DNA from 3 places in the Pseudoalteromonas sp. B160 genome. Region 3 is predicted to be linked to each of the others. Evidence: predicted binding sites of a transcription regulator. Region 3 holds the regulator's gene; each other region holds the start of a gene.
The links. The regulator MetJ, encoded in region 3, represses methionine synthesis genes. The targets are predictions, from matches to a motif close to TAGACGTCTAGACGTCTA.

Region 1: a site for MetJ is predicted at 2,023-2,040, ahead of P4S61_RS12490 (methylenetetrahydrofolate reductase). Genes of this name have one in related genera too.
Region 2: a site for MetJ is predicted at 2,168-2,185, ahead of metE (5-methyltetrahydropteroyltriglutamate--homocysteine S-methyltransferase). Genes of this name have one in related genera too.

The regions. Positions count from the first base shown of each region.
Region 1 covers NZ_JARLUX010000001.1:2,690,937-2,695,156, reverse strand. The annotation lists gene P4S61_RS12495 (M16 family metallopeptidase) at 1-1,837, opposite strand, end outside; gene P4S61_RS12490 (methylenetetrahydrofolate reductase) at 2,085-3,041, shown strand; gene P4S61_RS12485 (DEAD/DEAH box helicase) at 3,154-4,220, opposite strand, start outside.
Region 2 covers NZ_JARLUX010000001.1:3,392,156-3,396,375, reverse strand. The annotation lists gene metE (5-methyltetrahydropteroyltriglutamate--homocysteine S-methyltransferase) at 1-1,968, opposite strand, end outside; gene P4S61_RS15905 (LysR family transcriptional regulator) at 2,258-3,145, shown strand; gene P4S61_RS15900 (ElyC/SanA/YdcF family protein) at 3,198-3,962, shown strand; gene P4S61_RS15895 (Nif3-like dinuclear metal center hexameric protein) at 3,997-4,220, opposite strand, start outside.
Region 3 covers NZ_JARLUX010000001.1:1,340,383-1,344,602, reverse strand. The annotation lists gene P4S61_RS06245 (malic enzyme-like NAD(P)-binding protein) at 383-1,624, shown strand; gene metJ (met regulon transcriptional regulator MetJ) at 1,735-2,055, opposite strand; gene metB (cystathionine gamma-synthase) at 2,291-3,553, shown strand; partial or broken gene metL (bifunctional aspartate kinase/homoserine dehydrogenase II) at 3,560-4,220, shown strand, end outside.

The DNA.
Region 1 (4,220 bases), 1.4 Mb from region 3:
TTGAGGCTTTTAGGCCAGATTTTATACCGTCGATGAGCTCTTTCTTTAGGCGTTTAAAGTCATCTTCTCTAAAGCCAGGATTTAGTAACTGCTCACTAACCAGTGCATACCATTGTGCAGCGTTATCTTTATGGACACGCCCTTGTAGCGAAATCATTTCTTTATCTATCTGATAACCAAAGCTACCTGCCAATGGATAAAGTGCCTGTTTAATGTCGTTGTAGCTCTTCGCCTGTGAACCACCTTGAGCAAGCATGGCCGCAGTGAGTGCAGCTACGCCTTTTTGACCTTTAGGATCAGCCGCAGCACCGGTATGGAATAACCAGTTAATATCAATCAATGGCGAACTATTGGTTTTATCTAGCACTTTAAAATGACGCTGTTGCACAGTTTGCTTGCTAGCAACGAGAGTGTTTAAGTCCACTTCTTGTTCAAAGCCAGCCACTTTATCCAGTGCAGACATAGTCACAGTAGTACGACCACTGTCTACAAAATACTTATTAGCAATGTCTTTAATATCTTGCGCGGTGATGCTATCTGCCGTTGCATATAACTGATTGACGACTTCTGGATCGCGCTCAAAATGCATATAACTGGCAAGGGTTGAACCTATAGCTTGTGATGAGTCTAGGCCGTTAATAAAGCTGTATTTAAGATTGGATTTTAAATCAGCTAGCTTTTGGCTATCAACCAACTCAGTGCGAGCTTTTGCGTAGGTGCTATTAATTGCATCACGAGCAACCGCTAAATCAGCCTCATTTTCAACTTTCACAAAAACATGTAATAAGCCGGGATCTTTGGTATCAGGATTATAGCTAAACATTTGGCTAGCAATTTGTTTATCAACCACTAACTCTTGGTAAAGCTCTGAGTTGGTTGAAAAATAAAGCTGTGACAGTAAATCAAGCGCGGCTCTGTCTTTTTGTTTTGGCTGCCAGGCTGTGCCTTTATAAGATACTAATAACCAATGCCCTGGTAAGCCTTCGTTTTGCTCATGTTTATATTTCGCCGCTTGCTGTTTTGGTTCGGTTGGAATATCAGCAACGAAATCGCCTTTTTGCCATTGGCCCCAGTGTTTTTTAACCATAGCCATAGTTTCAGCTGGATCAACATCGCCTACAATCACTAATGACACATATTCAGGTTTATAAAACTTAGCAAAAAACTCTTTACCGTATGCCATTTGATCCGGCATGGCTTCAATATCTTCAAAAAAGCCCATGGTGGTATGTTTATAAGTATGTTTTTCGAATGCTTCATTACGTACTGCAGAAAGTAACTTACGAACCGAGCTGGCATTATTTTTAAGGTATTCGCCTTTAACTGTTAATGCTTCGGTACGAAATTGCTCTTCTGAATAAGTCAGGTTTTGAAAAATATCCGCTTCAATTTCAAGTACTTTATCAAGATGTTGCTTTGAAAAGTTTAAGTGATAGTTAGTGTAATCATTGGTTGTATAAGCGCGATTATCAACCCCAGAATTTTTTAGAATATCAGAATACACATCTTGCGGATATTTTTCAGAGCCTTTAAACATCATGTGTTCAAAAAAGTGTGCAAAACCGGTTTTACCTGCTTCGACTTCATTACGAGAACCGACAGACACTGGAATTTGTAGTGATACCACATCAGGGTAATCAGTTTTCACCACCATAACGCGTAAACCGTTATCAAGCTCTTCTAATAAATAATCTTGTGAGAACACCCGATCATTACTACTGGCAACCGTTGACTGTTCAATCTCAACCTCTTTGACCATGTTTGAGACGCTGGTATTTGCACAGCCGCCCAGTGCAAGCGTTACCGCAAGGCTCGTTGCTAATAATTTAAATTTCATTGCTATCCCTTGTTAGTTGAATAAATTTCTTGTTTTTAGTCATCCGATTATGCAACAAAGCAAGTCAATATAAGACCCCTGAGGTAATAAATTATGTAAACAGTTGTGTATCAGAGAACTCTTCATTCAGAGCAACATGAATAAAACTCACCTTCGTTGAAAAAGTTTCACTAAAAAAATCTATCTAGACGTCTAAATGGCTGCTATATTATTTGTCATAGACACTAACTTAGCTGGAATGAGGATTATGGCTTTATCACTACAAGAGAAAATTGAAGACACCAATCAGGGTGTGTACTTAATTGGTACCACCCCACCACGTATTGGTACTGATAAAGCGCAGCTTGAAATTATCGCCCAAAAGCTCTTAGCTCGTTTGCATGAAATTGAATACGATGGCGTGATTATTTATGACATTCAAGATGAAAGTAGTCGCACTGAGATGCCTCGCCCTTTTCCGTTCAAGCAAACAGTAGATCCTCGAGAATACAGTAACTTACTACGTAATTTATCGCATCAAGAAGTGATCACTTATAAAAGTGTTGCACAGCGCGGTGTGGCCGAATTTAAACAGTGGTTAAGCGAAACTAAAAACCAGTTTAATTTAAAAAACCTAGTATTAGTCGGTAGTCCATCATCTGACGGGGATATTAAATTAAGCCTGCCTGATGCTTATAAAGTCTTAAGCGAACAGCCTCAAGACTTCTTTTTAGGAGGCGTTACCATTGCCGAGCGCCACGCAAGTAAACGTAATGAACATGAACGCTTACTTGAAAAAACCACGCAAGGCTGTAAATTTTTTATCTCACAAGCTGTGTATAACGCGCAAGCAACCGTGGATTTGATCACCAGTTATGCGCGCAGCTGTAAAGCTCAAGGTATCGAACCTAAACGTATTATTCTAACCTTTACACCCTGCGGCAGTGAAAAAACCTTAGAGTTTATGCAATGGTTAGGAATTTCCGTACCTGATGCAACTAAATGGCGGATGCTTGATTCGCAAAACCCACTGAGTGAATCTGTACGTATTTGCCGTGAAAACTTAGATTTAATACTAAGAAGTTGCGCGCATTTAGACGTGCCACTGGGGTTAAATATTGAAAGTTTAACCAACCGTAAAGAAGAAATTGATGCATCTATTAATCTTTACCGCTTATTAAAAGCGACGATGGAATTAAACTTAGCTGAAAAACAAATTGCGTAAGTATCCGTTTTTATAATTTATCACTCAAAGTAAGCATATCCGTTTGCTTATTTTGAGCTTGATAATAAATACTATACTATGCAATGAATTAATAAGTCACGACTGAGAACGATTATTTGCGTCTTCTGTTTGGTGTTTTTTGCCCTGTAATACGTTTTTTGTCGCGCTCTTTACGTGATTTATTGGTGTTTTTACGGTTGTCTTTTGGCTTTTTATTTGGATCAGGTTCATAGCCAGCTAACCACTGCGGCGTTAGACGAGTATCAAGCAACACTTCAATTTCTTCAAGTAACCACTGCTCGTCAAGGCTGACTAATGACATCGCTAAGCCTTGCTCGCCAGCGCGCCCTGTGCGGCCAATACGGTGGACATAATCTTCAGCTATATAAGGTAATTCAAAATTAATCACATACTTTAACGAGACTATGTCTAGACCTCGAGCTGCAACATCGGTTGCCACTAGCACACGAGTGGTACCTTCTTTAAAATCTTGCAGTGCTCTATCACGTGCACCTTGAGATTTATCACCATGAATTGACTGTGTTTTTAAGCCATCTTTACACATTTCTTTGGCGAGTTGATCGGCCATTTGCTTTGTGCGAGTAAAGATCAGTACTTGGCGCCAGTTTTTCATGCCAATCATGTGCGAGACAAGCTCACGTTTACGGTCTTCATCAACCGCGTAAATGATTTGCTCAACTTCTACAGCCGCAGAATTACGTTTATTGACTTCAACAAGTTTTGGATCTTTTAATAACTTTTTACTGAGCTCAAATACACTATCGTCAAAGGTCGCTGAAAATAGTAAGGTCTGACGATCACTGGGAACATGGCGCAATATACGTTTAATTTCGTCAATAAAGCCCATATCAAGCATGCGATCGGCTTCATCAAACACCAGTGAATCAACACTTGATAGCTTAATGCTGCCTTTGATTATATGATCAAGTAATCGCCCTGGCGTTGCCACTACAACTTGTGCATCTTTCATGGCTTTAATTTGCGGGCCAATACTGGCACCACCATAAGCGAGTGCACCTTTAATATCAGTACCTTGCGCGTATTTCTCAAAGCTAGCGAAGACTTGCTGAGCAAGCTCTCGAGTTGGTGTCAAAATAAGTACTCTAGCAGTACCCGGCTCATCTTTACTTGGTGTATTAAGTAATTTATGTAACAGAG
Region 2 (4,220 bases), 2.1 Mb from region 3:
AATCGCGGCAATAATACCGTTAAATTCGGCGTAACACATGTGAGTATGAATTTGTGTTTCATCTTTCACACCGCTTGCTGAGACCCTAAATGCATACGCTGCCCATTCTAAATATGCTTGCCATTGGCTACATTTAAGCGGCATACCTTCACGAAATGCAGGTTCATCAATTTGAATAATATCAATACCGGCATTTTGTAAATCGACCACTTCATCACGTAACGCAAGTGCAATTTGATTAGCGATGGTGGGTTTGTCTAAATCATCACGAATGAATGACCAAAACAGAATAGTTACAGGACCTGTTAGCATGCCTTTCATTTTCTTACTCGTCAGCGACTGTGCGTATTTTGTCCACTGAACCGTCATCGCTTGTTCACGTGATACATCCCCCCAAATTACAGGTGGTTTCACACATCGCGAGCCGTAGCTTTGCACCCAACCAAACTGGGTAAAAGCAAAGCCTTCTAATAGTTCAGCAAAGTATTCAACCATGTCATTACGCTCCGCTTCGCCGTGCACTAACACATCTAAATCAAGCGCCTCTTGCTCTTCAACAGCGTAACGAATTTCTGCTTTCATTTGCCTTTGATAATCATCCGCAGATAATTCACCGGCTTTATAATCACGGCGTGCTTGACGAATTACTTGAGTTTGTGGAAATGATCCTATGGTGGTGGTCGGCAGTAGCGGTAAATTAAGTGCTGCATGTTGTTTTTCAATACGTTGAGAAAATGCATGATTACGCTTACCGTCTTTTGCGGTGAGTGCAGTTACACGCTTTTGTACAGCTGTATTATTTACACGAGTAGAGGTTAAGCGTGCTTTAATAGGTGCTGAATAAGCAACGAGCTCACTGCTATCATTGCTTTCAAGCGCGGCTTTTAATAATGACAACTCTTGGCCTTTTTGTTTTGCAAATGCAAGCCATGAACAAAGCTCATCATCGAGCTTTTCTTCTTGCTCTAAATCAACCGGTGTATGCAGTAAAGAACAAGATGGAGCAAGCCATAGATTATCACCGCGCTTTAGCGCAATGTCTTTTATGCTATTAAATACAACCTCTAAATCAGTACGCCAAATATTACGGCCATTTACTACGCCTAATGATAAAACTTGATCTGTACTTAATAATATATCTAGTTTTGCAACATCAACATTTGTTGCAACACAATCAAAATGTACGCCATCAACAGGGTAACCTGCAATATCATCAAAGTAGGCAGTGACCGAGTCAAAATAACTAGCAAGTAACAACTTCACGCCTTGACCTGCAAGTGCACGAAAGCTTGTTTTTAATGCCTCTTGATAATCTTCTGTCAGCTCTAAACCTAATATAGGCTCATCAACCTGTACCCATTCAATCCCTTGCTGCGCTAATTTAGCGAACACGTGTTGATAAACAGCTAATAGTTTTTCAAGTAAGCTAAGTTTATCAAACTCCTCACCTGCACTTTTTGCTAAGTAAAGATAAGTGACTGGGCCGACCAATACTACTTTTGCATTGTGCCCCAATGCTTGTGCTTGAGTAACTTGCTCGAATAACTCAGTCCAGGTTAGTTGAAACTGCTGATCATGAGTTAGCTCTGGAACTATGTAATGATAATTAGTATTAAACCACTTTGTCATTTCGCTTGCTGCACATGAACAACCGCTTGGTGCGCGACCACGCCCAATACGAAATAATGTATCAAGATCAATGCTACCATCCGCTTTTTGATGACGCTTGGGCACTGCGCCAATCAATAAAGAGGTAGATAACACATGGTCATACCAAGCAAAGTCACCTACCGGTAATAAATCAATCCCAGCATCTGCTTGAAGAGCCCAATTTTCTGCGCGGATCGTCTTACCTTGTTCAAGCAACTGCGCTTGGCTGATTTTACCAGCCCAGTATGATTCTACTGCAAATTTTAGTTCACGCTTTCTACCTATGCGAGGAAAACCTAAGTTATGTAATTGTGCCATGTTGAAATTCCCTTCCAGCTGTTTAGATAGCTAAAACCATAAACCTATACCTGACATCAAACAATTGATGCTTCCTCAGTTTCAACTTGAGGTAAATTCATGGAAATATTTTTTTGCAAACTCAAAAAATATAATGACAACGCTGTCAAATATGATGCTATGGTATATTTGTAAATTTCACGTAAAAAAATGGGGTTTATAGCCATCTAGACGTTGATGCATCTTAATTTAAGGCGTATTATGGCTGTAATCTGAGTTAAACTCACCTTTACCATGAGAATTATTAAAGATGATTGATGTAAAACACTTAAAGACCATCGCAACCTTGAAAGAAACCGGTTCCTTGGTAAATACTGCGCGCGAATTATTTTTGACTCAATCCGCTTTGTCTCATCAAATCAAAGATTTAGAAAACAAACTTGATTGCCAACTATTTGAACGTAAAACTCAACCGGTGCGCTTTACCCCACAAGGTATGCTATTACTTGAACTTGCCAGCGAAGTACTCCCGCGTGTTGAAGCAACCAAATGCCGTTTAAAAGAAAGTCTTAATCAACCAATTTCACAATTACGACTTAGTGTTGAATGCCATGCTTGTTTTCATTGGTTATTACCAACAATTAAAGAATTCAATAACTTTTGGCCTGATATCAAAGTTGATTATGAGCGCGGCTTTAGTTATGACGCTATTCCTGATCTGCTCAGTGATGAATTAGATTTAGTACTCACTTCAGACATTCGTGAACCAGATAAACTTGAATACGCACATTTATTTGATTTTAAACTTAAATTAATTGTTGCTCCTGATCATGAACTAGCGAAAAAAGCCTATGTAACGGCACTTGATTTGAAAAACGAGACGATTATTTCGTACCCTATTCCACGAGAGCGTCAGGATATCTTCAAACATTTTATTCAAAATGCACGTTTTGATGGCACCTTGAAAACCGTAGATCAGGGCTTGCTCATTTTTCAGCTTGTCAGTGCCGGAATGGGGGTTGCAGCATTACCGGATTGGTTAGTAACACCATATGAAAGCCAAGGACTCATTAAGTCGATTCCATTAGGCGCACTGGGATTAACCCGTCCAATGTATTTAGCCATGAAAAAGAATATGAAAGATAACCCAGTGTATCGCCACTTTTTAAATACCTGTAAGTTAAATAACGGTCGATAAAATAGGTTTAACCCAGTAGCATACAGAAAACCCCTTTATGTGTGCTACTGTGATGTTTGAACTGAAAAAAATCCTCGGTGCAATGCTGATGCCATTGCCTCTGTTTGCTCTACTGTGCTTTGTTTGCTTATTAATCGCACTGCGTACCAAGAAAGTCAGCGTATTTGTTGGTTTAATCGCAATCACCAGTTTATTGCTGATTAGTACCCCTTTTATTGGTCAAAAAATAATTGCTCCAAATTCACAGTTAAAGTATATTTTTGATACAAGTAAACAGCCGATACTCGATAAAATAGTGGTACTTGGTTGTGATATAAATCCTAACCCAAAACTTAACGCCAATAGCCAACTTGGTAATTGTGCTAAAAGCCGCCTAATCGAAGGTATGCGCTTAGCATATGTGTACCCACAAGCTCAACTTATTGTTTCAGGTGGCGGTTACAATAAAGTGACCAACAGTAGTTTGATGCAACAAACCGCGATAAGTTTAGGTATTGATGCGCAGCGTATTAAACAAAATCCTACGGCTATGGATACCGCCGATGAAGCACGGCTTTTAGCACCTGCTCTAGTTGATTTTAAAGTTGCACTGGTAACTTCGGCAAGTCACATGGCACGAGCAAAAGATCTATTTAATAGCCAAGGCGTTGATGTTATTCCCGCCGCCACTGATTTTTACGATTTCTCAGCGTGGCCTCATCGCAAACAATATATTCCGAGTGTTGAAGTATTAAAGGCAGTCACAAGTTATTGGCATGAAGTAATCGGTAGTACGTGGATAAGTGTGCGCCGCTGGATTGATCCAGAAGCGCTTTAACATCTCACTCACTTAAAGTGAAGTAGCTGGCAACTCAAACTGGGTTGTCTATATCAATAAAGGTTACATCAAAGCCATGTTGCTCAGCCAATAACTCACCGAGCGCTTTTATGCCATAGCGTTCGGTGGCGTGATGGCCTGCGGCAAAAAAATCGATCTTTTGCTCACGAGAACTGTGAATGGTCTGCTCTGAAGCCTCGCCTGTTAAATAGGCATCAATCCCCTGGCTAGCAGCCAAATCAATATAACCTTGACCAC
Region 3 (4,220 bases):
ATTTGTTGACTATATTGTCATTCTCGTTAAAGCGATAAATTAAACGTTTTTGTCGGTAAAGTTAGGTCTTTTGCGGTTAAATGTTGTTAACGTCTTACTTTGATGGTTTTTAGTCATAGGTCATTATTTTTGCTTTAAAGCGTTGCATAATGAGCATTTTAAGATGGGTTTTTTGATGCTTTGTGGCGTTTTTATAGCCGAAAATTGAAGCTTTTTTGCAAAAAATGCTGACAAAACGCATAAAATTAACGGATATAGCATATAACAGGATAGACCTGATATTGCTTGAATTTAATTATAATATAGGTATCGTTCCCTATAAGATATAAGAACTGCTTACTCTCACTTTCAACTTAACTTACTTGCAGGATAAAATCGCGTTATGTCAGACTTTCGTGAACAAGCTTTACATTACCATTCGCACCCCGTTCCAGGAAAAATTAGCGTTGAGCTTACAAAGCCAGCTGAAACCGTACAGGATCTTGCACTCGCATACAGCCTCGGTGTTGCAGAACCGGTACGTGAAATAGCTGCTGATCCCGCTAATGCCTACAAATACACCGGTAAAGGCAATATGGTTGCGGTTATTACTAACGGCACCGCTATTTTAGGTTTAGGTAACTTAGGTCCATTGGCTTCAAAACCGGTTATGGAAGGTAAAGCGTTATTATTTAAACGCTTTGCGGGTCTAGATTCGATAGATATTGAGGTGAAACACAATACCACCGAAGATTTCATCAATACAGTTGCTAACATCGCTGATACGTTTGGCGGTATTAACTTAGAAGACATTAAAGCGCCAGAGTGTTTTGAAATAGAAAAAGCATTGATCGAGCGTTGTAGTATTCCAGTGTTCCACGACGATCAACACGGTACCGCGATTGTAACGGCTGCTGGTATGATCAACGCACTTGAAGTACAAGGCAAAGAAATCGAAGATGCGATTATCGTTTGTTTAGGAGCCGGTGCCGCAGCGGTTGCGTGTATGGAGCTACTGATCAAGTGTGGTGCATTGCGTGAACATATTTACATGTTAGATCGTAAAGGCGTTATTCATACTCGTCGTGATGATTTAAACGAGTACAAACAGTTATTCGCTAACAATACAGATAAGCGCACACTGCAAGATGTTATTGCTGATGCCGATGTATTTGTTGGTGTATCTGGCCCGAATTTACTTTCTCCTGACGATCTTAAGCTAATGGCTGATCGACCTGTAGTGTTTGCCTGTTCAAACCCAGATCCAGAAATCTCACCAGTGCTTGCTCATGGTGCTCGCGATGATTTAATCATGGCAACGGGTCGTTCAGATTATCCAAACCAAGTTAACAACGTGCTGTGTTTCCCATTTATTTTCCGTGGTGCGCTAGATGTGCGTGCAAGCAAAATTAATGATGAAATGAAAATTGCTGCGGTTGATGCTATTCGTAGCATTGCTAAAGAACCAGTACCAGCGGAAGTATTAAAAGCGGCGGGTGTTGAGACACTTGAATTTGGTGCGCAGTATATTATTCCAAAACCGATGGATCCGCGTTTATTACCGCGCATTGCCAAAGCAGTAGCGCAAGCGGCAATTGATTCTGGTGTTGCACAAATTGATATGCCGGAAAACTACATGGAGTAGCTGCTTAGCTGCAATTGGTAATGGCACAATAATAAAAACCTCAGTAACTTACGTTACTGAGGTTTTTTTGTAGCCAATTCCTGGAAGCAGGAATATATACAAATGATAACTTAATCTTCGTTGAGTACAGGTACTTCGAGACCCATTTCAAGCATGATTTTTTTCACTTCTTCAGGCACTTTCTCTGGATTATCTTTACGTAAATCTTCATCGTTTGGCAGTGGTTGGCCAGTAAATGCGTGTAAAAATGCTTCACAAAGTAATTCGCTATTTGTTGCATGGCGAAGATTATTAATTTGACGACGAGTACGCTCATCAGTCAAAACTTTTAATACATTTAGCGGGATCGAAACGGTGATCTTTTTAACTTGTTCTGATTTTTTCCCGTGTTCTGCGTATGGGTGAATATATTCACCATTCCATTTAGCCATAGGATGTATCGTTGCCTCAGGTTGTTAATTGTTTGCGCGACCTTTTGCAGCGCAAAGATGGCGAAATTCTATCGTGTTAAAAAAGATAGTCAAATACTTGTTTTTTAGCCATCTAGCGGCTTAAATGTTTTTACTTCTAATCTTGCGGCTAAAACCGCATAAATGCTTTGACTTATTAAATTTGATCCTCTAACCTTTTAGACGTCTAAACATCCATTTAATTGTAGGTGACGGTATGAGTCAAAAGAATAAAGCAACCATTGCAGTACGCAATGGTATTGATGCAGATAAACATCACGGCGCGGTTGTGCCTCCCATTCATTTATCGACCACCTACTCATTTGCTGATTTTGATAAAAAGCGCCAATATGATTATGGCCGTAGCGGCAACCCAAACCGTGATTTACTCGCTGAAACGCTCGCTAAGCTTGAAGGTGGCGCTAAGGGGATTATCACTGCAACGGGCATGGCTGCGGTGCATTTAGCTACTCAGCTGCTAAACAGTGACGATACTTTAGTGATCCCACATGATTGCTATGGCGGTAGTTACCGCTTATTCACCTCACTTGAAAAGCGTGGCTTATTAAAGTTAGTGGTTTTAGATTTAACTAAATCTGAAAATCATCAAAAAATTCTTGAGATAAAACCAAAGCTAATTTGGATTGAAACACCGAGTAATCCTATTTTACGGTTAACTGATATTAAAGCGATCACCACGATTGCTAAGCAGTGCGGTGCATTGGTTGGTGCCGATAACACATTTTTATCACCTGCTTTGCAAAACCCAATTGAGTTTGGTGTTGATATTGTGGTGCATTCGACCACTAAATATATTAACGGTCACTCAGATGTTGTTGGTGGTGCGGTGATCGCCGCTACCCAAGAGTTGGGTGATGAGCTTGCTTGGTGGGCTAATAACATTGGCATTACCGGTGCCCCGTTTGATAGCTACTTAACGTTACGTGGTTTACGTACTTTGAATGTTCGTTTACGTCAGCATCAAGAAAATGCCTTTATTATTGCTCAATATCTAGAAAACTCCCCTTATGTAAGCCAAGTATATTACCCTGGATTAGTATCTCATCCACAGCATGAACTCGCTAAACAGCAGCAACGTGGTTTTGGTGGCATGGTAAGCTTTGATATCAAAGGTGATATTAATGATGCTGCAGAATTTTTGACCAGCTTAGAAGAATTTAGCTTAGCTGAGTCATTAGGTGGGGTTGAGAGTTTGATTTGTCACCCTGCAACTATGACCCACGCAGGTATGGAGGCAACTGCTCGTCTTGCTGCGGGAGTAGGTGATACCCTGATCCGTATTTCGGTGGGCATTGAAGATGTAAAAGATTTAATCGCTGACTTAGATCGTGTATTCAATAAAGTGAAACCAGGTCAAGCTCAGCACGGCGCAAAAGTAATCGCTTCCTCTGTTCAACAACAAGATGATGAGCAATCAAACTCATTTAAACTGACTCCTGCACATACGGCTTTGTGGTAATAAAAAATGGTAAATATAGTTCATAAATTTGGTGGTTCTAGCCTTAGTTCTGCAGAGCGTTATCAGGCCGTAGCAAATATTATTCTAGCCCATACGGAAGCCGGTGATTGTGTGGTGGTATCCGCAGCAGGTAAAACTACCAATACGTTAGTTACGTTATGGCATAGTTACCAGCAAGGTGATCAACAGGCAGTGAGTGATATTTTATTGCAGCTTGATAATCATCAACGTACTTTGATCGAGCAGTTATTGAGTCCAGCAGCGCGACATACGGCATTAAACGTATTAGAACAAGAGCTAGCCTTAATTGCACAGCAAACTCAACAGCAAAGCTTACAGGAAGCCGCATTGCTTGCTCACGGTGAAGTTTGGTCGGCACGATTATTGGCTAGCTATTTAAAACAGTTAAATGTTGCAGCTCAAGATGTTGATGCTCGTCAATTGTTTACCCTTAATGATGGGCAATTATTACATCAAAAAAATCAACAAGCCTGTGCCGAGTTAATTTCAGCCAATTGCATTAATATTGTTACCGGTTTTATAGCCGCTGATTGCCAAGCAAATACCGTTACTTTGGGGCGCAATGGCAGTGATTACAGCGCGACTTTGTTAAGCAGTTATTGTCATGCTAGTCAGGTATCAATTTGGACTGATACCCAAGGGGTGT